DNA from 3 places in the Pseudoalteromonas sp. SG44-17 genome. Region 2 is predicted to be linked to each of the others. Evidence: predicted binding sites of a transcription regulator. Region 2 holds the regulator's gene; each other region holds the start of a gene.
What was found. The regulator LexA, encoded in region 2, represses DNA repair genes until DNA is damaged. The targets are predictions, from matches to a motif close to TACTGTATNNNNATACAGTA.
Positions count from the first base shown of each region.

Region 1: H5182_RS21280 (DUF4007 family protein) is a predicted target of LexA. The motif match lies at 3,807-3,826, and genes of this name have one in related genera.
Region 3: H5182_RS13910 (LexA family transcriptional regulator) is a predicted target of LexA. The motif match lies at 6,572-6,591, and genes of this name have one in related genera.

Region 1 is NZ_JACJEV010000055.1:6,375-14,156, reverse strand. It holds gene H5182_RS21285 (hypothetical protein) at 1-2,784, opposite strand, end outside; gene H5182_RS21280 (DUF4007 family protein) at 2,777-3,712, opposite strand; gene H5182_RS21275 (DEAD/DEAH box helicase) at 3,982-5,625, shown strand; gene H5182_RS21270 (ATP-binding protein) at 5,627-7,420, shown strand; gene H5182_RS21265 (phospholipase D-like domain-containing protein) at 7,420-7,782, shown strand, end outside.
Region 2 is NZ_JACJEV010000016.1:86,446-95,578, reverse strand. It holds gene H5182_RS12855 (NnrS family protein) at 1-541, shown strand, start outside; gene hmpA (NO-inducible flavohemoprotein) at 552-1,733, shown strand; gene H5182_RS12845 (endonuclease) at 1,801-2,454, opposite strand; gene H5182_RS12840 (hypothetical protein) at 2,567-3,283, opposite strand; gene H5182_RS12835 (hypothetical protein) at 3,451-3,831, shown strand; gene H5182_RS12830 (PaaI family thioesterase) at 3,828-4,271, opposite strand; gene H5182_RS12825 (hypothetical protein) at 4,393-5,187, shown strand; gene lexA (transcriptional repressor LexA) at 5,262-5,879, shown strand; gene coxB (cytochrome c oxidase subunit II) at 6,301-7,443, shown strand; gene ctaD (cytochrome c oxidase subunit I) at 7,443-9,041, shown strand; gene H5182_RS12805 (cytochrome c oxidase assembly protein) at 9,041-9,133, shown strand, end outside.
Region 3 is NZ_JACJEV010000019.1:35,202-42,983, forward strand. It holds gene H5182_RS13870 (RES family NAD+ phosphorylase) at 1-175, shown strand, start outside; gene H5182_RS13875 (hypothetical protein) at 191-715, opposite strand; gene H5182_RS13880 (hypothetical protein) at 740-1,075, opposite strand; gene H5182_RS13885 (hypothetical protein) at 1,143-1,412, opposite strand; gene H5182_RS13890 (phosphoadenosine phosphosulfate reductase family protein) at 1,612-3,315, shown strand; gene H5182_RS13895 (hypothetical protein) at 3,610-3,936, shown strand; gene H5182_RS13900 (hypothetical protein) at 4,262-4,813, opposite strand; gene H5182_RS13905 (Y-family DNA polymerase) at 4,848-6,131, opposite strand; gene H5182_RS13910 (LexA family transcriptional regulator) at 6,131-6,562, opposite strand; gene H5182_RS13915 (hypothetical protein) at 6,673-7,101, shown strand; gene H5182_RS13920 (hypothetical protein) at 7,110-7,640, opposite strand.

The DNA.
Region 1 (7,782 bases), on a different contig from region 2:
TTTTTTAAAGCCAAATACTGCAGGTAGATCATCTAAAATTAGTTTGTAAGGGTCATTTGCCGCAATAACTTTATTTCTGAAATCACGGGCTTGCTTTGTTAAGCCATTACCTTCATCACCTGTAAAGCTTTCACCACTAGTTTTTTTAACCCATGTTGGTAACTTATGAACAATCCCCACTATATGTTTAGCTATATTTAATATTGCAGCGTCATTCTTAACTTCGCCAAGTGTTGCCTGTGCTAAGTTTTCCAGTAAGTGACTTTGTATTTCAGATATTTCAAAATATCGAACACCAGCTTCATTTGGATGTTTATAAATTTTATTAACTAACTCTTCATCTAGCTCTGGTATAAAAATAAACTGATTGGTTGAATCCCAATCGTAAAAAGCAACCTGTCCTTCAAGTGATTTTAATAAAGCTAAGCCATAAATACGACATAAACCGGCCGTTAAACCAAATGGTGGAAGCATCCAAAAATCATAAAGTTCAGCTAAAGTGACTTGTTTGTTTTTGGAGTTATTTTTTATATAATCAAAGCCGCTTTTAAATAACTCATGCATTTCAGGGTTAGCTTCTTGCGATTCCTTACTCCACTCACTTGGGAATAAAAATCCCTCTGAAGTTTCACAGTGCCAACCTTTGCTTTTTAAGCAAGAAAGATATAGGCCTTTTTCAGGTGGAAAAGCCTTTTCGTCAAAACCGAGATCTTTCTTATCACCTTGTTCAAACATGGCATTCATTAACTTACGGATAGCACTGTTTGCACTACCAGAAGGCTTTGAACGGTTAACTAGCTCGTTTATTACTACTGGTGACTTGCTAAATAGCTCATTTGCAATTTTTGAGGCGACAGATGTTAAAGGTGCCGTTTCTAACTTTTTACCGCAATGAAACCAATCAGCGCTTTTGTAAACATATTGCAATTCATGATCAACATTAGACTGCGCAAATTTAATCCGATTCTCCAGCTCATTTTTTGCAATCAGGTCATGCGCTATTTTTTTCTCGTCTTTGAGTATTTGCTTTAAAGCAATTAACTCAATAGCAGCATTTTTAAGGTTTGAAAAGTCTTCAAACTTCCCAACAATACTAAAAGGCATTGCTTCTTCATGAGGTTTAAGTGCTTTAGCAATATCTTCATTCACACATAAAATAAACGTAGCAAATGCTTCTCCCGTTTTAGGTGGGGTAACAAATGGCTTGATAAGAGCAACATCGTATTTGTTTATCAGCTTTGTTGTTGCCCAGCGCATAGTACCGGTTTTATGGTAATGTGCAGTTGCTAATATATTTTGCGGAATATCACATATTTCAGTCCAATCCACACCATAACTTATAGCTTCGATACGTTCATTGATTAAGCTATTTATATCAATATCACTACCTTGAAACACAAATAAAGCATCGTGTTTTTGGCGATAAATAACAACTGTCCAAGTTTCTAAGTCAATCAAAGATTGCATTATTTCAGCAGCTTCGTATCCGCGACTAGTAAAATATTTTTTTATAAAATCACGTTTAGCATGTAACTGGTGATGAAAACCAAAAATAGTTAATAGAGCAATTAGCTTCGTAATGGCTGTATGTAGTTCGCCACCTTTTTGTTCAGCTCTATAAATTGCATCACAACCCTCTAGCCATGCTTTGCTATCTTGTGAAGTAACAATTAAATGGTGTAAATTATGGTGTAAATAGTCCCAATACATTTCAGGGCGATACAAACTTAGTGCTTCATTAAGTTCGCTATACTCTGTTTCTAAAAACTCTCTAAATCCATATTTCTCATGTGACGCTAAAAAGCCGAACAAACTACGCTCATTTTGAGAAAAGCGGCGTCGAGAAACAGGGCCAAGCAACAAACTAACTATAGGATCTAGCGGTAACGTATTACTTAACGCATCAATATTTTTGTTTTGATTTGCAAACGCCGAACTTACAACCTCGACCAGCTTTTCATATTTTGATTCAATAGCTTTTACTACTTTTGGGGCTCTAAATATTGAGTCACCTACAAGTACTAAAGATTCATCAATCGAAGGGTTAAAGCTTAAGTCTCTATAGCGGCCTTGAACTTTACTCCATTCTTGCTGTGTTTTTACGTCTTTATTTTTAGCGTAATCAGAGAATGCTTGATGTAAAAAACCAACCAGTAATACAGGCCGTTTTACTTGTTGAACAATATCAGCGAGAGACTGAAATAAATGTAAGTCTTTATTTGCACGCGACTGATAATCTAAAGCTTTACCCATTTCATCTAGTAAAATTAAAACACCGTCTTCGCCATCATTTTGTTTTTGTAAAACAGATTTAATTTTTGCTAAGCACTTATCATCATCAAGAGCGAGTATATCTTCTGCATTAAACTTGATATTAAACGCTTTCAATAAGCTTATTAGAATACTATTTGCGGGTGCTTCCAGGCCACAGACATGCTTAATAGTTTTCCAACCATTAGTAATTTTAAACCTATCATCAAACCCATTTATTACTTTTTGAGAATTATTAAGCTTGTTTAAAGCGTAACTACGTTGTTCTGAATCCGTAGAAAGTAAGCAAGATAAAAATAAGGCTATAGTCGATTTACCAGAGCCATAAGGGCCTGTGATTGTATAGGCTCTTTGTGTACTGCCCTCAAACTCACGGCTTACAGTATCAAGTACATTAATAGCCGTTCCATGTACGATAAAGTCATCTATAAAGGGATTTAGGTTAGCACTATCAACATCAATGCGAGTGGAGCTTTTATATCGTTGATTTATTTCAATAATAGATTCAGACATTGTATTTGCCGTAATAGTCATTTAAGTAATTGATAGTATTGTTTTTTACTGAGTCAGATATATTTACTTGTCTTAGCCCTAATGAATCGACCCATGATATTTCTTTTTTAGTATGTTGCTGAGCTTCATCGAGTTTTTGCCCTAGGCCAGCTTCAGATAACCTAAATATACGGCCAGGCGAACACGGTTTAGTAAGTAACGAATCAAAATCAACAGTGCTCACTTTTGATTCAGTTGTTTCTACTTTAAAGAATTCAAGTAACGCATAAATAAATACTTCAATGGGTAATTCAGGCCTTTCAGTTAAATTACTGACATAAAAAGAGCGGCTGTTATCTTGTACTAAATTAAGCTCAGCAAGGGGGGAAGTGAAGTGATCTTCATCTACTTTTTTAGTGGTAACTTTAATTTTTTTACTATACATATTTAAAAAACAATCCATGTCTTTTTTTATAGTCGTAACATTACCAACTTCGCTTTTAACTAGGCGCTTTGCATCTTCATAGCAATCATCAATCAATTTTGATTTTTCAAAATGCTGAACATTAGAGTAATTAAAAAAGTAGCGATAGGCGGTTAGGTGTTCATCATTAAAGTTTAGCCAAAAGTGCAATAACCAAATAGAGCCAGGCAATTCAAGGTAAGGGTCCTTACCGTCGTCACCAAACAAGTACTGTCCTTTGTTTTCCGTCACATTATGAAGGGTTTTATTATTTTTTCTGTCGCTTTCGATAATGCCGCTAGACTCAGCCCAATACTGAATTGCTTTAACCATATTTTTACCAACGCCAAGCTCTACAATAGAATGACGTATACTTTCTTCGTCAGAACTTGAGAAATTACCATTTGAATTCAAATGATTAACTGCTTTGAATAGCCATCCATAGCGCAGAGGGAATGTGTCGTGACCTGTAAACTTAGCTTTCATTGCTTTTTGAGTTCCTCTGGAGAAATTGTCCAAGCCGCGATATTAACGTGAATTAAGATTTAGAGGAAGGCTTCTAGGTAATTAAACAACAAAAAACTGTACCTTTATACAGTTTTATTGAATTTATCTCAATTCCCTTGTAGATATAAGGGGTTTATTGTAAAGTTTTGAATATAAAGATAAATAATCAAGTGGTTTAGCCTAGCTTCGTACCTAGGGTCCATAGATAATGGAAGCTATCGCATTGATTTATATTAAAGGACTAAAATATGCTTACTAAAATTTTATTAAATTTCTCTGAAGATGAATTGTTAAGCTTTCTTCCTAAAAATTCAATAAATTTCGCACTTCAACTTGATGCGCAAGACAATCAGGTCTCAGAGGCCAATTCATATAATAAAAATAAACTTGCCGGAATAGTTGCAAGTGTTAAACAAGTCGACTTTATTTTTGACTCACGACTTCGAAATAAGTTAATTGAGCGCCTATCAGCAAAGCAGCTAGCCGAGTTGTTTCCTAGTTTTGAACTTCAAGCAAAGCATGTAACTCCCGATCATTACGATGCAATAATAAGTTGGGCGGATGAAAACCCTGACAAATTTGCTGCTTTAATGGGCCTATCTGCATTATACGAAAGTCAATTAGAGCAAGATAACGCGCTAGAGAGTATTACTCATATAGATCCTAATTATGGTTTATACCCTTATCAGCAAAATATTAGTAAACAAGTATTTACTGAACTTGAACAGCACAAAAAACGAGTTTTAATCCACCTACCAACAGGTGCAGGTAAAACACGCACAGCAATGAACATAGCTGCAGAGCACTTAAGGCAATCTGAAAATAACTTGGTTCTTTGGCTTGCAGATAGAGAGGAACTTTGTTCGCAAGCTTATGTTGAATTTTCTAAAGCATGGCAGTCACTAGGTAATCGCTCAACCTCACTTTACGGCTTTTATTCAAGTTCTACAGAAAGCCTAAGCGGTATTGATTCTGGATTTGTAGTCGCAGGCTTGCATAAATTTTTAAGTTTAAGAAAAAGTAACTCAAGACAATTACAACTTCTTTACAGCAAGCTTGCTGAAAAAGTGACATTAGTAATTTTTGATGAAGCCCACAAAGCCGTAGCTCCTAAGTTTCAAGAAGTAGTTCAAGACTTTATTGATGACAAAGCATTTCACGCTGATTTAATTGGTTTAACTGCCACTCCAGGCAGAAGCTATTCTGAAGATGGTTTATCTGAAGAAGATGCTCGTTTAGCTAGTTTTTTCTACAACAATAAAGTATCAATGCAAATTTCAGGCTATCTATCACCTATAGATTACTTGGTCGAGAAGGGGTACTTAGCTAAAGCCAATTTTAAATCATTAAATTATGATCATTCCGGTATTGCTGCATACGAATTAAGGGATGCAGGCGGCGTTGAAACAATGACTACTTTGGCAAATAACATAGAACGAAACCGACAGATATTAAAAACTATAACCGATGAATGTAAACTTGGATCTCAAATCATTGTTTTCGCTTGTACAGTTGAACACGGAATAAACTTAGCAACAGCACTTGCATATCAAGGTATCAAAGCAGCTTCTATCGATAGCAAAAACGACACTTCTGAAAGTCGCAGAGCAAAAATAGCGCAATATAAAAAAGGTGTTCTACAAGTTCTTGTTAATTTCAATGTATTAACGGCTGGTTTTGATGCACCTAAAACTAACGTTACCGTAATAGCTAAACCAATGAACTCCCTAGTACAGTATTTACAAATGGCGGGCCGTGCCATGAGGGGATATAAAAGCGGCGGTAACAAAGAATGTAATATTTATACAGTGATGGATAACATACCTGAGTTTCAAAGTATTAGTCTTGCGTTTGGTTATTGGAATGATATGTGGAAGATAAGAGGGGAATAATATGGAAAATAGATTTTTAAGCGGTAGTACAGTTATAGATTCGCTACGTGATAATGGATATAAAAACTCTGCATATGCGTTAGCAGAATTAATTGATAATAGTTTACAGGCAGAAGCAACGAGAGTTGAACTAGGTTTTATTGAATCTAAGAAAGACACTGGAGCTAAACGAGCTACATATACTGTTGATGAAATTACTCTTTGGGACAACGGTTTGGGTATGCTGCCGGAAGTACTTCGTACAGCTATGCAATTTGGTGGTGGACATCACCGGAATGAAGCTGAAGGCATGGGTAAGTTTGGGATGGGACTACCAAACTCTTCTATTTCGCAGTGTAAGCGCGTTGATGTTTGGAGTTGGCGAGAAGGTGAATTGCCACACCATACATACTTAGATATTGATGAAATGAAAGAAGGTATTCTAGAATTAGTGCCTGAGCCGAAAATGGAAGCTATCCCAAGCAAATACAAGGATGCATTTTTCTCCACCGAGCCCACTTCTGGTACTTTAGTTGTCTGGTCTAAATTAGATCGTTTGAGTTGGAAAACAGGGAAATCAATCTATAAACACTGTGAATATCTTGTCGGTAGAATGTATAGGAATTTCATTTATGACGAAAAAATAAAAATAGAGAGTAAAATTTATAGAGCTGATAGTGACAATACAATTTCACAATTCGAATCTAGCATGATTTTTAAAGCTAATGATCCAATGTACTTATTGAAAAACACCTCTTTACCTGAACTGCCTGAACCATATAAGTCTGAAGCATTTTTCGAATTACATGATGAAAAAGTAATTGAAATTGATGTAGGAAGAAGTAGCCCTGCTTGCGTGAATATACGCACATCAGTCGTTAAGGCTAGTATCGCTAAACAAATTCTAACTGAAAGTAAAAAAAGTGAGTTAGGGTCTACACCTTTCGGCCAGCATTGTAAGCGAAATATAGGTGTTTCAATAGTTCGAGCAGGTCGAGAGCTTGTTATTAGAGATTCTTTTTTTACATCAGGTTTAAGAGAGTCTAAGGGGCGGTTCATTGGGGTTGAAGTTTCTTTTTCTCCATTATTAGATGAATTTTTTGGTGTTACTAATAATAAACAAGATGCAGTTAAATTAATCCCTTATGATTTAGAGGACTTAATTTCTCAAGTTGGATTTGTATCTGAGCAAGAGTTTGAAGAGGATTTAATTGAGAATAATGATCCACTTATACATGCATTAAAGGTAGCTAAAACTGTTAAGAAGATGATTTCAGAAGCTTCGGATAAACTGAAAACTGTTACTTTAGAATATAACTCCCCATCACAAAAAAGTAGAGTATCGCCTTCAGAGATCGCTGCGACAAACGGCTCAAAGCATAGAGAAGAGAATGGTCATAATACAGAGGAGTATGATGAACCGTTTAGTGGAGGAGAACTAGATGACTTTTTGAGAGGGGCTGGGGTTGATAATGATGAAACTAAAGCTCGTGCTTCAGATGCAATTATTAATGGTACTAAATTTTTAATAGAATGCGCGCCAAGAGATTCGGATGCATTTTTTGATGTTGCTACCCGTAAAAGTCTAACTTTAGTTATTTTTAATACAAACCATATATTCTTTAAAAAATTAGTGAATAAGCTTAACGAAGAAGAAAAAATCGTGATGGAAACCGCAATTGCAGGTTTTGCTCGAGTTATGAATGAGACATCTATAGAGAATAGAGTTGAGTATTTAAATCAAGTAAGAAGGGAGTGGGGGAAAATGATTACTGAATTTTTAGAAGAACCTCATGACGACTGTGGAACTTTTTAATGTCGAGTCTGATCTCTAATACTGATCTTACTTTGCAGTTAGAGGCAATATTACCTGACTGTGAAAAAGTAACAATTATATCTGCTTTTATGACCCGATCAGCGACAAGCTGGTTGGGTCGATTAATTTCTAACAACAAACCTAAAGTGCAATTGATAGGCCGTTTTACACCAACTGATTTTGCAAAGGGTGCAAGTGACTTGAATGCACTTCGAGATTGCATTAACAGTGGCTACCAAGTTAAAGCACTAATAAACCTGCACGCAAAAATTTATCAAATTGATCACGACACTATCTTTAATGGCAGTGCTAATTTAACAGGGAAAGGGTTAGCTTTAGTAAATAACGGTAACTTAGAATCC
Region 2 (9,133 bases):
AGTGCTGCTTTACAGCTCATTGTTTGCTGTCGCGCTTTATTTTATCAGCCAATTATTTATAGCAAGCGTTAATCCTGGTTGGGCATTGGCTGTTGTTGCTGTAGTGCATTTAAGTCGCTCATTGTTGTGGTGGAATAATCAAATGCTCAAAGTACCACTGTTATGGTCGTTGCACTTCTCCTATCTAGCTCTTGGGCTTGGTTTAGTATTGCTTGCGCTGAGTTTTTACAGCTCGGTTATTTTGTTTAAAGACGCGCTGCATATGATCACTATAGGTACGATTGGCATGATGATCTTAGCGATGATGACGCGGGTATCTCATGGTCATACTGGCCGCCCTTTAACTATTCCTCACTTTATGGCTGTGGCGTTTGCTTTAGTGTTTATTGCAGCAATTATTCGTTCGTTATTACCTGTTGTTATTGGGCCACACATCGCATGGCAGCTGAGTGCTGTACTGTGGATCGTGGCATTTTTATTGTTCTTATTCCACTGTATTCCTATTTTAACGCGGCGTCGTGTTGATGGGCGTCGTGGTTAAAGGAAGTTGTATGTTATCTGATAAAACCATTGAAATAGTAAAAAGCACAGCGCCTTTATTGGCGCAGGCGGGCACCGTTGTCACGGAGCATTTTTATAACCGGCTGTTTAGTCATAACCCTGAGCTGCAGGATATTTTTAATATGGCCAATCAACGTAGTGGCCGTCAGCAATTTGCATTATTTAATGCCTTGGCTGCGTATGCTCAAAATATTGATAATTTAGCCGTATTAAAAGAGGCGCTGGCACGCATTAATCATAAGCATACCAGCATGCATATTTTACCTGAGCATTATCCAATTGTTGGCGGACACCTGATTGGCACTTTAAAAGAATTGATCCCTGAGCAATTTACAGCTGAAGTTGAATATGCATGGCGTGAGGCTTACGCACTACTTGCTGATATTTGTATTACCGAAGAAGCGGCACTATACGAGCACAGTAAAAATAACCACGGTGGCTGGTCGGGTACTAGAGCATTTGTTATTGCTAAAAAACAGCCTGAATCAGAGTTAGTAACCAGTTTTACTTTAGTGCCAGTCGATGGTAAAGCGGTAATGACTCATAAACCAGGGCAGTATTTAGGTATCAAAGTAAAACCAGCTTATGCACAGTATAGTGAGATACGCCAATACTCTATTTCTCAGCAAAGTAATGGTGAAAATTACCGTATTAGCGTGAAAAAAGAGTTATTGCCAGCAGCGGGGATTGTATCTAATTATTTGCACTCACTTGATGAGGGCAGCGTTGTGGAGCTTTATCCACCGGCTGGAGACTTCTTTTTACGCGCAAATAAAAAACCTGTGGTATTAATTTCTGCGGGCGTTGGCCAAACACCGATGCTGGCAATGCTACAAACATTATTATGTGATACATCGAATCAAGCGGTCACCTATTTACACGCCTGTGAAAATATCCTGCAGCATTCATTTAGTCAGTTTTTGGCAGAGCAAGCCGCGGCGCATACTCGATTAAATTACTACACTTGGTTTAATCAAGGTGGCGAGGGAGCTGAGTTTACTGGATTGATGAATGTCAGCGCTGTTGCTGAGCAGCTACCGCTTGAAGAAGGTGATTTCTACATCTGTGGCCCAACGGGGTTTATGGCTGCAATTAAACAGCAATTACTCGTATTAGAAGTTGCTGCTGAGCGTATTCACTTCGAGGTGTTTGGCCCACATCAAGATATTTAATGACGAAACTAAATGCAGGTTTTAAGTGAAAAGGCGCGAAATGCGCCTTTTTTATGGTTTTGGCTATTTAAAGTACAGCATTGCTATTTTTCGCTGCCAAAGCTTGGTTTTGCCATGCGGTAAATAATTTTTGTTGCTTGTCGGAAATTTTTAAACCATAGGTTTTTTGCATATAAAAATAAGCATCGGCAATGCGTTTTCGTGCATAAAAGGGCGGCTCTACCACACGCTGTTTAAAATCTACCTTTACTTGGCAGCGACCATATTGGCTTGCATTACCTGCAATCATGCCAAAGCTATAATTAGAGCGGTCTGCGTTTATTTCACCAATTGCCGGAGCGAGATTATTTATATCAGCTTCCATTTTCCGAAATTGCGCACTGACTTTAATGCAATTTTTTCGGCCGCCATCTTGCCAGCATTGTAGCTGGTGACCAAATTCCCATGCAGACACAATATGTTCCCACTCAATCCGAGTTGCGCGCGCATTTGGTTTGCCTGAACGAGTAACCGCATTGCGAGGCACATAACCACATGCATTTGGGTCGGGCACCAGTTTTTTACCTTGGCGTTTAATATTACAGCCACAATAGAGGCTGGTGGCGTTATCAGGAAGGGTTTTGATGAGGTGTTTTTTTGCGCTGTAAAAACTGGTGAATTGTTCTGCATAAAGGTTAAAACTCACACAACACAATACCAGCGCAATAATTAAATGCGGCATATCCAATCACTTTAGTGAACTACAGGAAGCGCTAGTTTAGAGCGATTATTCAAAAAGTAAATCGCTTAACTGTGTGATGTAGTGGGAATTTTAACTCATCTACAAGGTAAGGTTAGCTACTTGGGCGACGGGAAGTACGTTTTCTAAAACGGATATTTTGTAGTAATAAAATAAAGCCAGTTAAACAAAACAATATGCTACTGGCTGCAAAACTAATTAATAATGGGTTATTAAAATCTTCACGTTGATCATAGTCCATTATGTGTAACATCCAGAAAAAATCGAAAATTCGCCAAATTGTGCTGCGAACAGTAATAACTTGGCCACTATCAGCGGATAAATATAGTGTGGTGTTAAACGTATCGTCAAAATTTACTTGCCAAATATTTTCTTTAAAGCCAACTTCGCGAGTACCTTTAGCTAGTTTGATCGCGTCTGTAACTTGCGCATTAATTAATAGATGAGCTTGGGCATTGGCAATAATTTGCGCTTTACTCGGTGCTACCAAAGGACGGCCAGTAACTCCGTTAAAGCTGTACTCACCGTTACTGTTGCTCACAATAATGGTAGGGATTGTTAAAAAGTGACTATAACTAATTTGTCTTGGTTGAGTAATTTGTGCAACGATATTATCAACTGAGGCTAGATAATCAGCTTGTTTGAATGGGTTATTTAATTGCCGCGCAGCTAAATGTTTACCGTGAACTTTTTCAAGCGGTATAGCACTCATAATTAAACCACCGAGTAACCATGCAAAAATTTGTAGCGCTAATAAGTAACCTAACCATTTGTGAAACTTACGCGCATGTTTAAAAATGCGTTTATCCATAGTGACTACCTGTTTGTTATTAGTGCGGTATTCTATAAATTATATTGAGTTTGCCAATGTGGCAAATTGTCGCATCAACAAAATAAAACTAGCTACTCTAGATTTGGTATATACGCAAAATTAGGTTAAAGTTTGCGTTGTTATTAACGCAGGGTAAAAATGAAACAATGTCGGAAATTCAATTTTTAAATGTAGATCTAGAGCTTGAATCAAAGCAAGATATTAGTTTGTTAGTTGCAGACTTAAAAAAAAGTGCTGTGGTTTTGCATTACGATAAAGATGAGTACCGTCAACTAGCACGTATTGAGTCTAATGAAGACGTTATCTCACCAGATAAAGCGATTAACCACTTATGTGAGTTAATTGAATCTTGCTCACGCAATGCATTAAAGCAGTGGTTATCATGCTCAAAGCGCACCTTTGATATTGGCTTTGAATCAGGCACTTCGCCAAAATGCTTTAATCAAGCGCTCAGTGCCGATACTTTATTGCGTATTTCTGCTATTGGCGCAGGTATTGAAATTACAATTTATCCACTTTCAAGTTAGCCTTTTCGCTCTACAATTGCTGCGGTCATTCTTGATACGCAGCACAGTTCTCCACGACTATTGGTGATTTTTATTTCCCATACGGATGTACGCTTGCCTAAGTGTAGTGGTGTTGCTATCGCGGTTAATATACCATTACGTGATGCTTTTAGATGATTGGCATTGATCTCCTGGCCAACACAATAAAACTTTGTAAAATCAACAGCAAAGTTTGCAGCATAACTCGCCACCGTTTCTGCAAGTACAACATTTGCGCCGCCATGCACCATACCCATAGGGTTATGATGAGCTGGGATCGCGGGCATCGTTGCTACTAAATAATCATCGCCTATTTCACTTATTTCAATGCCCATGGTTTTCATCAATGTGCCTTGACCACTTATGCCGTCATCAAGTTGCTTACATTGTGCTAGGGTGATCGGTTGATACCAAATACTCATCTGTCTACCTCACTAAGTTATTTACTAAATCAGTCTACACTTTTAAACATTTTCCTACAGTTAAGATCATAAAAATAGATAAAATGTACCTATATTATCTAACTGTTAATGGATCTTAAGGATGAAAGTAAAGGTATTTGGATGTGGTGCAATATTATTAATGAGCCTTGTTGCTCAGCCGCAGGCTGTTGCTAGTACCAAACATCAACTCGATATTGGTTTTACCGATTTAGCTGGTTTAGATGAATCTTTTTTAGGCGCACGGTACCGATATTTTGCGCAAGATCTTGAATCTTTGACTGGTCCATACGAGCTAAAAGCGTATTTAAATCAAGTCAATAATTATGCTATTGGTGGGTTTGCTAATGATGATTTTAGCTATTTAAATGCCGATGCTGCCATCTATGGTCCCGCAGGATTAGTTATTAGTGCCAGCGCGCAGCGCCTCTGTGAAGATAATAGCTATTGGCAAAATACTGATTATTTAGTGAGTGCCGCTGTTGGTAAGCAAATGAATGAGCAGTTACAACTAGGGTTCAATGTATATTACAGTCGCTTAGAGCGCCATGATATGTGGTTTGGCAAAGATAATGAAAGAGTCGCGGTTGAATGGACTTATGCTCCTTATGTTCGTTGGACAAATATAGTTAGCAATCAAGGTTGGGATTTAGAGCTAAAGCAATTGGCAGGGCGTTATCGTTATGTGCAGGGGCAGGCGGTTTATTATGTAAATCAAGCATGGTCAGTGGGAGTCGTTGCCAATATTCGGAATCAGAAAAATCTAAAAGACAACTATGAACTGCAAACGCAATATTGGTTTAATCAACATGTAGCATTAAAGTTTGGTCTTGGATCTGCGCTTGATTCTGGAAGTGGTTTAAATAGTATGAGCTTGTTATTAACGGCGCGATTTTAAGCCAATTTATATTTGCGATTTTCAGATAACTGTATATACTCACAGTTAAATGTACTGTATGGAAAACCAGTTGTATGCGCCCATTAACGAATCGCCAAGCTCAAATTCTCGAACTTATTAAAGTTTTTATTAAAGATACCGGTATGCCGCCAACCCGTGCTGAGATTGCGCAAACGTTAGGTTTTAAAAGTGCTAATGCAGCGGAAGAACATTTAAAGGCATTAGCGAAAAAGGGCGTTATTAAAATGAAGCCCGGTGCTAGTCGAGGTATTCAGTTAGTTGAAGAGGATGAGCCGGAACAACTTGGTTTACCTCTAATAGGCAGAGTTGCCGCTGGTGAGCCTATTTTGGCAGAGCAGCATGTTGAAAGTCATTGCAAAATAGATCCACTCTTGTTTAAACCGGCTGCTGATTTTTTACTGCGTGTGCAAGGCATGAGTATGAAAGACATTGGTATTATGGATGGCGATTTATTGGCAGTACACAGCACTCAAGTTGCTGAAAATGGCCAAGTGGTGGTTGCCCGTGTTGATGACGATGTAACAGTAAAACGCCTTGAAAAAGCAGGTAAAAAAGTTTTTTTACATGCTGAAAACGATGAATTTTCACCGATTGAAGTGGATCTTGAACATGAATCTTTCAATATTGAAGGGTTAGCTGTTGGGGTGATCCGCAACGCTGATTGGATGTAAATTTTTTGATCTATATTTTGCACCAAATTGGTGAAGTTTGGTGCATTTAATTTTTTACCGCTTTAATGGCTAGATTTTATACTTAGCTATAGCGTCCTAAGCCCTATCAAATCTACTTGTCAGCTACTTTTAGCCCTCTAATATTATCCCTAATTACAAAATAACGCGCTGATTTTTAGCTGTTATTTATGCACCAAAAAAGAATTTAATTGCTCTTAAAACTTGCTAATTGTTCATTTTTTAACTAATTGGTTAATACACTGTGTTAACAGCTACTTTAAAAGTCTAACAATTTTGCTCAATAGCATAATTTAGGGTTGCGTTAATATTCAGTAACAATAAAAAATAACGAATTGGCGCGAATAAAGCTGTGCCGCCTTTTCGCTTTGCGTTTTGCAATAGCATTTAAAGGAGCCGTCACATGGGTAAATTGAGCTCTACCTTGTGGCTTATATTGTTTGTTCTACCGCAGCAAGTATTGGCTAATAGCCAGTTTAATATGCGTAAGGGCGTAACAGATATAAGTAATGATGTTTATCAGCTGCACATGACAATATTTATTATATGTTGTGTGATTGGGGTCATCGTGTTCGCCGTGATGTTTTGGGCACTGATCCACCACCGTAAATCTAAAGGGGCAAAACCAGCCCAATTTCATGAAAGTACTAAAGTTGAAATCCTTTGGACGGCAATCCCGTTTGTGATTTTAATTGGTATGGCAATTCCTGCGACAAAAACTTTGATTGCAATGGAAGATGCTAGTAAAGCTGATCTCACGATTAAAATTACTGGTTCTCAATGGAAATGGCATTATGAGTACATGGGTGAAGATGTTGAGTTTTATTCAATGCTTGCTACACCTCAAGATGAAATAACTAATCTTGCAAATAAAAACCCTAATTACCTGCTTGAAGTTGATAAACCTTTGGTGTTGCCAATTAATCAAAAAGTACGATTTTTAATGACCTCAGACGACGTTATTCATTCTTGGTGGGTGCCTGATTTTGCAGTGAAAAAAGATGCTAACCCTGGGTTTATCAATGAAACTTGGACCAGAATTAATGAAGAGGGCATTTATCGAGGGCAATGTGCAGAACTATGCGGAAAGGATCATGGCTTTATGCCTGTGGTGGTTGAAGCTAAATCTGAGCAAGCATTTGCAAACTGGCTGAGCGAAGCTAAGCAGGCAAAAGCAAACGCTGCAATTGCTGATGCTGCATTATTAGATCAAACATTACCAAAAGAAGAATTAATGACACTCGGCGAGCAAGTCTATATGGCCAGTTGCGCTGCGTGTCACCAACCAACAGGTATGGGCTTACCGGGGGTTTTCCCGGCGCTCAAAGGCAGTCCGGTAGTATTAGGAGATATTAAAGATCATATTGATGTAGTGCTTCATGGTCGCCCAGGTACCGCTATGCAAGCATTTGACAAGCAGTTATCAATCAAGCAGCTAGCAGCTGTGATCACCTATAAGCGTAATGCATGGGGCAATGACACTGGGGATGTAATTCAACCGAGTCAGATACAAGCCGCGATTGATGCAACTTCGGAGGCTAAATAATGAGTAGCGTAACAGAGCAACAACATGATCAAGCTGCACACCATGATGGACATCATCATCCTGCGAAAGGTTTTAAACGCTGGCTTTATACTACTAACCATAAAGATATCGGTAGCTTATATTTAATTTTTTCGTTGACGATGTTTTTAATTGGTGGCGCCATGGCGATGGTGATCCGCGCAGAGTTATTTCAACCTGGCTTACAGTTAGTAGAGCCTCACTTTTTCAATCAAATGACCACAGTACATGGCTTGATCATGGTATTTGGTGCCGTTATGCCGGCCTTTACAGGATTGGCTAACTGGATGGTACCACTCATGATTGGCGCACCAGATATGGCATTACCACGGATGAATAATTGGAGCTTTTGGATTTTACCTTTTGCTTTTATTATTTTACTGGCATCCCTGTTTATGCCAGGTGGTGGCCCGGCATTTGGCTGGACTTTTTATGCACCACTGTCAACAACTTACAGTAACGATAATACCGCATTATTTGTTTTTGCTATTCACATCATGGGTATTAGCTCAATTATGGGCGCAATCAATGTGATTGTAACTATCGTTAATTTACGTGCGCCAGGTATGACTTGGATGAAGCTGCCGCTGTTTGTGTGGACATGGCTTATCACCGCTTTTTTATTGATTGCTGTGATGCCGGTATTGGCCGGTGCTGTGACTATGGTATTGACTGATAAGTATTTTGCAACCAGCTTTTTTGATGCTGCTGGGGGCGGTGATCCGGTGATGTTCCAGCACATATTTTGGTTTTTTGGTCACCCTGAAGTGTACATTATGATTCTGCCAGCCTTTGGCATTATCTCGACTATAGTGCCGACCTTTTCACGTAAAAAATTATTTGGTTATGCCTCTATGGTATATGCCACATCTTCGATTGCTTTACTGAGCTTTATAGTTTGGGCGCATCATATGTTTACCACAGGTATGCCTGTCGCTGGCGAATTATTTTTTATGTATGCAACTATGCTGATATCGGTGCCAACTGGGGTCAAAGTATTTAACTGGGTAGCCACCATGTGGCGTGGTTCGATTAGTTTTGAAGTGCCTATGTTATTTAGTATTGCGTTTATTGTGTTATTCACTTTAGGTGGTTTCTCTGGGTTGATGCTGGCGATTACTCCTGCTGATTTTCAATACCATGATACTTATTTTGTGGTGGCGCATTTTCATTATGTGTTAGTGACTGGGGCGATATTTTCAATTATGGCCGGGGCGTATTATTGGCTGCCAAAATGGACGGGAAATATGTTCAATATCACCTTGGCTAAATGGCATTTTTGGTTGTCGTTAGTGAGCGTGAATGTATTGTTTTTCCCTATGCACTTTGTTGGTTTGGCCGGTATGCCGCGCCGAATTCCTGACTACGCACTGCAATTTGCAGACTTTAACGCGATTATTAGTATTGGTGGCTTTGCTTTTGGTTTATCACAATTGTTATTTGTGGTTGTAGTATTTAAGTGTGCACGAGGCGGCGATAAAGTGCCCGCCAAAGTGTGGGATGGTGCTGAGGGTTTGGAATGGGAGGTGGCATCGCCTGCGCCTTATCATACTTTTGAAACGCCACCGGAGATTAAGTAATGAGTCATGCACCACTGCTTAAGCGCTTAGTTTTAATATGTCTTGGCATGTTCGCTTTTGCGTTTGCTTTGGTGCCGTTGTACGACGTTTTT
Region 3 (7,782 bases), on a different contig from region 2:
AATTGGGAGTGACTATTTAATGTCCGAAGAGGCTGCTGTACTCCAAGTGCCGTCAAGTCTATGTCCAGAAGAATATAACTTTATTATCAATCCCCAACATTCCGATGCAAGTAAAATTAAATGCATTGACTGTTCTGACTTTGTTTACCCAAATCGTCTAGCTACTAAGCTGTAGTAAATAAATTATTGATTATAAGAAACACTTCTTTATGGTATCTACCTTATCGGCAGGTACCATTACCTCCACTGATGAAAAGTCGAATTTATGTAACGCAATAATACGATGCCTACCGTCACCAACATACGGCAATTTTTCTTCTGATAAATAAACCATTGGCATATCAATTTCACCGTTAGCAATTGCATTTTTAACTTTATCGTATCGTTCGGCGTGCAAGCTCAAAAAGTGCTCTTCATTAAACGCTATTAGCTTTTTTATACCAACGCTTATGGTCACCAGTTTAGAGCCACAAAATTTCTGATCTGTTTTGATGAACCTTAACTTAGTTGGTGGCTTATATTTGGAGCATATGGGAATTTCTTGTACAGAGTAAAAATTGAATTTTTCTATTCTAGTTCTTGCTAATCGCTCAGGGAACGAAGAAAACAAAGCTAAGTTTCTTGCCCTGGATTCTGGCGCTAAATATTTCGGGGCATCAACAGCGCCCTCACCAAAAATATCATCAATGGTTAAATTGCATTTAGTTACTGTCATACTAAAAGTTCCTTTTAAAGTTAACTACTCAAAAGCTTCATCAGGCATTGGCCAAACAAAAATTTGTTTCTTATGCTCAAACAAAGGGCATCTTTCAATAACCCCTTTATCGTAACCAGTTATAGCGCTCAATGCATTTTTGGGATTTGAATACACTTGAGCTGCTTCGGGGGTACTACCCCACCCTCGTTTATACTCACTGCCCATTGGCTCAGAGAAAGCTAAATATTCATCTGTGTCTGTTTTATTGACAACAAACACACATAACACAACGCCTGTTGAAAGCCCTATTCGCTTTAGTTCGGCTCGGGTTGGGACACGTACATCAACATTTGACTTTTTCTTTCCGTAAATAGTCACGAATTTATCCATTGTTTGCGTGAAAATCTAAGCTATATAAAAAACTAATTAGAGTAAACAAGCATATTCAATAACCTTTAGCACGCGCATAGCTATTTGAAAGCGGCTCTAAATTATTTCCATCAATGACTTTAGAGCCTTTTAACTCAGACATATCAATAAACGCTGGTCTATTACTACTGTAGTAGTCAACGTCTGCTCGTAACCTGTCTATATTTAATATACCTCTTTTAAGTGCTTGAGTGCATCCTCTTTCAAAACTATCAAACTCCGCACTATCTTCACTGTAGGGGTTTTTAGAGTAATTGCCTGACTTTAATCCATCATCAAATGACATAAAACCACCGTTAACTGTTTTTTTACACAGTGTAGCTTATCTAGTGTTTTTCCTACACTTTAAAAAGCGGTAACAACGTTAATTATTAATTGCTTGTTTTGGTTTTGTATAACTTTTAGTTACCTTAATTTTGAATGAGTAGCGCAATTTATGATAGATGCTAACTTGGATAAAAATTATTATTAGGGTGCATAATAAAATGTCCAAAGTTAGTAAAACAATTTCTACATTAAGAGATTTGTATTTGAGGGGCTACGTACCCCAAGTAGGTATAAGCGGCAAGGACTCCTTTTGTGTAGCGCACTGTGCTGCGGAAGCGCTAAAGCAGGCGGTGTTGGTTAATCCTAATGTTGGGCCACTACATGTTACTACGGTTGATACAACAATAGACAATTTTGAAATAATGGATTTTCTAAAAGATTGTCATTTAGCTTTAGAGTCGTACGGGGAAGAGTTCAACTTACCAATTGTATCAACTTTTATACAGCCTAAGACGCAATCAAGGCCTCTCGTTCAGTATATCGGTCGCGGCCTTTTGTTAAGAACAATGAATAATCAGGTTGGCAGACGGCAATGCACATCAGATTGGAAAATAACCCCCTTAATCGATTTTACTAAGCAACTGAAATCTAAGTATCAAACAGATAAAATATTAAATCTGTCAGGCTCCCGCTCCTCGGAATCCAAAGCACGAGCGGTAGCGCTTGACCTACGAAATGAAACAATTGACGTAGTTACATTAACAGATATGGGCTACAAACTTGCGCCGATAAAAGATTGGACGATAAATGATGTTTGGCAGCTTATTAATAAAATTGAAAATGGTGATGTTGAATCTTTTGGTGAAGATCTAACGGCTAATTTAAGAATGCATTATAGCGCAGGAAATTCGGGAACTTGTGATCTACTTGTAGGTAACTCAACTGTAAATAATAAGCCGTGTTCGTCCAGATTTGGCTGTACTTTGTGTAGTCTTGTTAAAGAAGATTTAAGCTTAAAAAATCAAATTCAAACCTCTAATAAACAATACGGGTATATGTCAGGAATTTTAGAGTTGAGAAATTATATGTTTAATACTCTTAATGATTTAGAGCTAACTCGTGCTAGATATAGTAAGAAATTACTAAACAATAAATTTATTAAACTCTCTTTTAATGACTACTCAATTGAATACCGTATGAAATTGCTGCAATTCACATTAACATTAGATGCACTAGAAATTGAAAGAGCGGAGGAAGCAGGCGAAGACCCTAAGTTTCAGCTGATAGATTACCCTAGCATTGTTGCAATTCAATTTTACTTTGCAAGAGAAGGTGGTGAAAATTGGCCTGGTCAGGCAATCAAAGCTTGGCATGATGTGCACACATTGGGTAATCGTTACGGTATACCTAAAACTGAGTATGTTGAACCTAAAGCAGCAGCGATCGGTGACAGTGAGCGCTACTTTGATATTGCAGACGCAATCGATAATATCGGCGCAGTAGGTTTGGTTACTGATGAGGAGGAAAACTTACTCCAAAGCCCTCATCGCGTATCCAGTGCTTATGACTCTTTTTTAACGCTACCTTTTGATAACGTAAAGAAGTTCACTATTGGAGAGAACGGGAAAGCTTGGGAATATGTTGAGGAAATTTTTCCATTATATTTAGATAATAATGCACTTAAAACTGGAGTCTGCCCAACTATAATATTAAAGGATATGATAAACCTTGGTGTTATACAGATGCCTCAAAGTCAGCTTTACCGGCTTCATAACCAGTGTAAAATAGCTCAACTGGTAAATTATTTAACCGCAAATAGTATTAAAGCTGAGGACTATTACTTGCAATTCCCAACAAAAGTAAATGATGTGGATTCATTGCCCAGTCAAAACGATGATAAACCTCAGTTATGTTTATTTTAAAGCAGTGCACTGCAGAGTTCTCACCCTTGTATGAGGGGGTTTTATGCAGGGTTTGACTTTTAGAGTTGAAATATTATATTGCATGGGAATATGGCTCTTAAGTGTAATTTATGGTACTTAAAAACAGACCAGTGAAGCGACTGTTAAGGGAGCAACCTAAAGGTGAAGGAAAACCGAGGTTGCATTATGATAGTAATAGTAGCTCTACATTACACTTCCTTGGTCTGCACTTTAAATTTACCGTTGTACATTGAGTTAGACTTGAAGAAGCACATATAACGAGGAGTAATTTTTATGGGTACGCAATTAAATCAACTTAGCGAAGATCTTCATGAGAAGAACCAAGCATCTAATTATTTTAAATTCGAGATTGGGCTTTCAGGTACCGGATTACCGACCGCGCAATGGCTTATGAACGTCACTTCACAATCAGACATTCGATCGGTCATTAGCGTGATAGTAAAAGGCATGTTTGATACTGAGGATAACGATCAAATTTCAGGACGGTATCTCAAGGTCCGTGGAAAAGACGGTTCAATTCAGTGGGCTTCTAAGAAAATATCTAGTGATAGACCTGATATATTAACTTGCGCCCTTCCATTACCGTTTAGTGAGGATTAGATGTAGGAGTAACTGTTGCACCTAATTTTAAGCTCAGTGAACATAATGCCGGTACAACTGCGGTTTCAGCAACTGGCGGTACTTTTCTAGTTGCTGGAATATTTCAGATTTTTAAAGGGAATCAACTTAACATTGAAGTACGAGGTACAGGCACCCAAAGCTCTGTGATACCGTTCAAAACATTTGCTTTAATGTGAATGGTGAGTACTTATAGAAGATTAAACGTATTGGGGAAATATCTATATCATTCAGTTTTGGAAATACTTAGGGTGGCTCTGGCGCGGCCTGCGAAGACAAATAAAGCGCCAAAGCCAAAGGTGACATTTTAATCTGTAATGCATTCTTCCTCAAGAAAGTGCAAACTATCTTCTACATTTAGTACAAAATATTCATGAGTTTTGGGTCTATAAAAACCATCAAAATCAATTTTTCCAGCATTCTGGATTTGAACAAGGTCTTTATGAAATTCAGAGTGTGACCATGCCCTACCATAAATTTTAAATAATATTTCAACGTGGTTCCCCGGAAAACTTAGCATTTTTAGGGTTGTGCTTGGTTGAGTTTTAAAAACAATCGGTTCATGATTCGGTATGTTGCTGCAACCAAAGTTAGCATATCTCTTAGCATCAAGTTGATTATCACTAAGCCACAACGTCCCTTTTACTGGTTTACCAGGTTTATGCGCACCACCGTGGTATAAATACAAGGGTAGTTGACCATCGTGCATTGTAAGCATTGAAAAGTGCTCATATAACCGTTCATTAATACGTATGGGTTCAGGCAGTGATAGGACCTCTTCTTTTGAGTTAATTTCTTCAACATGCTCACCATCAGTTGGCCGATTTTCAAATAATTCTTTCAAAAGCTTTAGTAACATTGGTATTCTCCTGCAGCCAATTCGACACTTACTATTACTTAGCAAGTGCTACCGGTAATTCATTGAAGTTGGTTGTGTAGCTATTTGGTGCCAGGTCGTCTCTTGGCTTCCAACTTTGCTTGAAACCCTGCACGCCAAACCTAATGACATTGTTGCCAAACTTACTATTTATTTCATCACTTACCGTAGTCATTTTATTAACGGTGAAATCACCAGAATCATTAAACAAATTTAGTTGAATATTGTCATTCTTTGATAATAACTGATTGAAGATAACGCCAACTTTTTTGAACTGATAGCCCTCCTGGTAAATCTTTTCTAAAGCAAACATTGCGTATCTAATTAATACGTCCGAATCTGCGCAATGAAAAGGCAACTTCACTTCAATGCTTTTACGTAACTGTGGCTGAGACAGCCTAAACACATCCGTTGAAACAAATATTGTCATGCTATTGGTGAACAACTCAAACCGCCGTAATTTACCCGCTCCAGTAGAAACGTGTGAAGACAGCGCACTTTTAAGCTCATTTAAATCTGTAACAAGCTTACCCATGCTTCTAGAAACACAAATGCTATCACGGCCTTCGTTAAGATCCTTTAGCTGCACTGCATTTATACCGTTGAGCTCTTGTATAGTACGTGATAAAACGACACCAAACTTTTGTTTCGCCTCTACAACATTAAAATTTTTTAATTCCAAACCGGTATTAACACCCAGCAAAGTAAGCTTTCCCGCCGTTTTTGAACCGACTCCCCATATATCGCTTGCTTTGACTCTTTTAAGTACCCAATCAACCTTTTCAGGGGTATCGAGCACAGCTACACTATTGGTTTTGGCTTTCCATGCATTAAGTTTAGCTGCATGAGAAGCAAGTTTAGCAAGTGTTTTTGTGTGCGCGACACCGACACCCACACCAATGCCCAAGTTCTTAGCTAACGTATTTTTAATATGTAAAGCGTATGATTTAGGATTTGGTGCCATGGCCGTGTCAATACGGCCAAAGCTTTCATCAATTGAGTAGCGGTGGCAGTCAAATAGTAATTCTTCTAGTTCTGTGTGAAAACGATTGCTCATATCTCCAAACAAAGTAAAATTACTGCCCCACACATGACCATTGCTGTTTTGAATTAATTCTTTGATTCTAAAGTGGGGCTCACCCATTTTTACACCTAGCGCTTTCATGGGTTGATTTCGCGCTATAACATTGCCTTGGTTTGAACTTAACACACCAAGCGGCGTGGTATTAATATCGTATTGCGGATTAAATAGCTGAATAAATGAAACATATGCAGCGTTAATATCACAGAGAACCCACATCAAAAAATGCTTATAGCGCTAGTGACAACGCCCCATATAACATTTTCATCCCAATTATTCTCATCATCAAATTCGACCACGATTGGCTCGTACTCTGTATTCGAGCTTTGAAATATAGCCCTGTTGTTTTCGGGCTCTAACTTTAAACGCTTAACAACAAACTCGTTATCAAGTGTTGCAAGAACGACTTTACCGGAAGTGGCCTTTAGAGATTTATCGACGATAATGATTGCCCCATCCTGAATGTCTGGAACCATGCTATCGCCAGCGACTTTAAACAGAAATGAACTGTTCGGCCGCGCCATTAACAGCATATCAAGACTAATAGGTTGAGTTAAACAATCTTCCGCTGGGTTTGGAAAGCCTGCTGAGGGTTTAAATTCAGAAAGTGAAAATACGTTGAGAGACTTGATGATAGGCGTTGGCTGCATACACAAAACCACTGGTTGAATATACAGTTATTTTATGGCCAACAATTAATACATGCAAGCTTTGTTTTTACGTTACACTTTGATTAATTATTCTAGCTAATTGAGGCGTTATGCGAATACCAAAATCCTATGGTGTCTACTCTACTAAAATAGCTCATGTAGAATTTTCATTGATAGCTCATGAGGCGTATGGGCTAATACTCCTTAGTGACAATTTTAGCTGTAAGGCTGAGTTGTTACATAGCTCAATAGTACAACTCCAAGAAGGCTGGTGTTTAACCCGGTTTAAAGACGAGAATGTTTTAAACATCGCTTCATTTACGGAGACCGAATTCAACCAACTACAAAGTGAGTTTGGTATTAATCGTTATAAAAATTCGTTCGAGGCGCCATTTACTAATAAATATGGCTCTCGTAAAATAAACTTTATGACTGCGCTTTCAAGGTGGTCAAAGAAAAACACCACAATAGCTAAGCGCATAAAAGCCAGCCCACATATGGATGTGAGTATTTATGATTATTTAAATCAAAAAACTTAACCCGCTGATCACACATCATCCCAGCTTGCCTTGTTTTCGCTCTCTTTTTGCGTGTTAGCATCCAAAGGGCGTATTCTAGTAGGGGCATATAAAATAGCATTAATGGCACAATTCTTAACTGTTTGAGCCGAATATTGCTCTCTATATCCCTTAATTACATCAACATGAGCCAAGTTTGCTTTGTAGTAAACTGTAAAATCTGGGCAGTCCAGATAGTGCATTTCGCTTGGGCAATTAAGCATGGCCACTTCATCATGCCTTGATGAGCCTTTAGATGTTACAAAATAGCTATGTGTACCTATGTCAAAATTTCTGCAATTAATCGTAAAGTATGCAGTGTTCTTTTCAACATTAATTGGACTTAACTCTATTAATTTATGTTTAATTACATCATTCACACCAAATTTCAAAGTTGGTATGTCAGTAGTAGTGTTTAAAGGGGATGCCATATAAGCGCCCAAAGCAATAGCGGCAAATATAGCCAGCGCAGCAGCTCGCTTAAGCATATCCTCTTGACGCTCTAATTTATGATTATCCATCTAATGCGCTCTCACAAAAAATAAAAGGCTATTATCACAAGTTATATAAAAAAAATTAAAATTTAGAGCGCATGAATAGTGCCCTTGTAAATAAGGGCGATAACACCAACGATCATTCAAAAATCATTCGTTTTCTTTATAC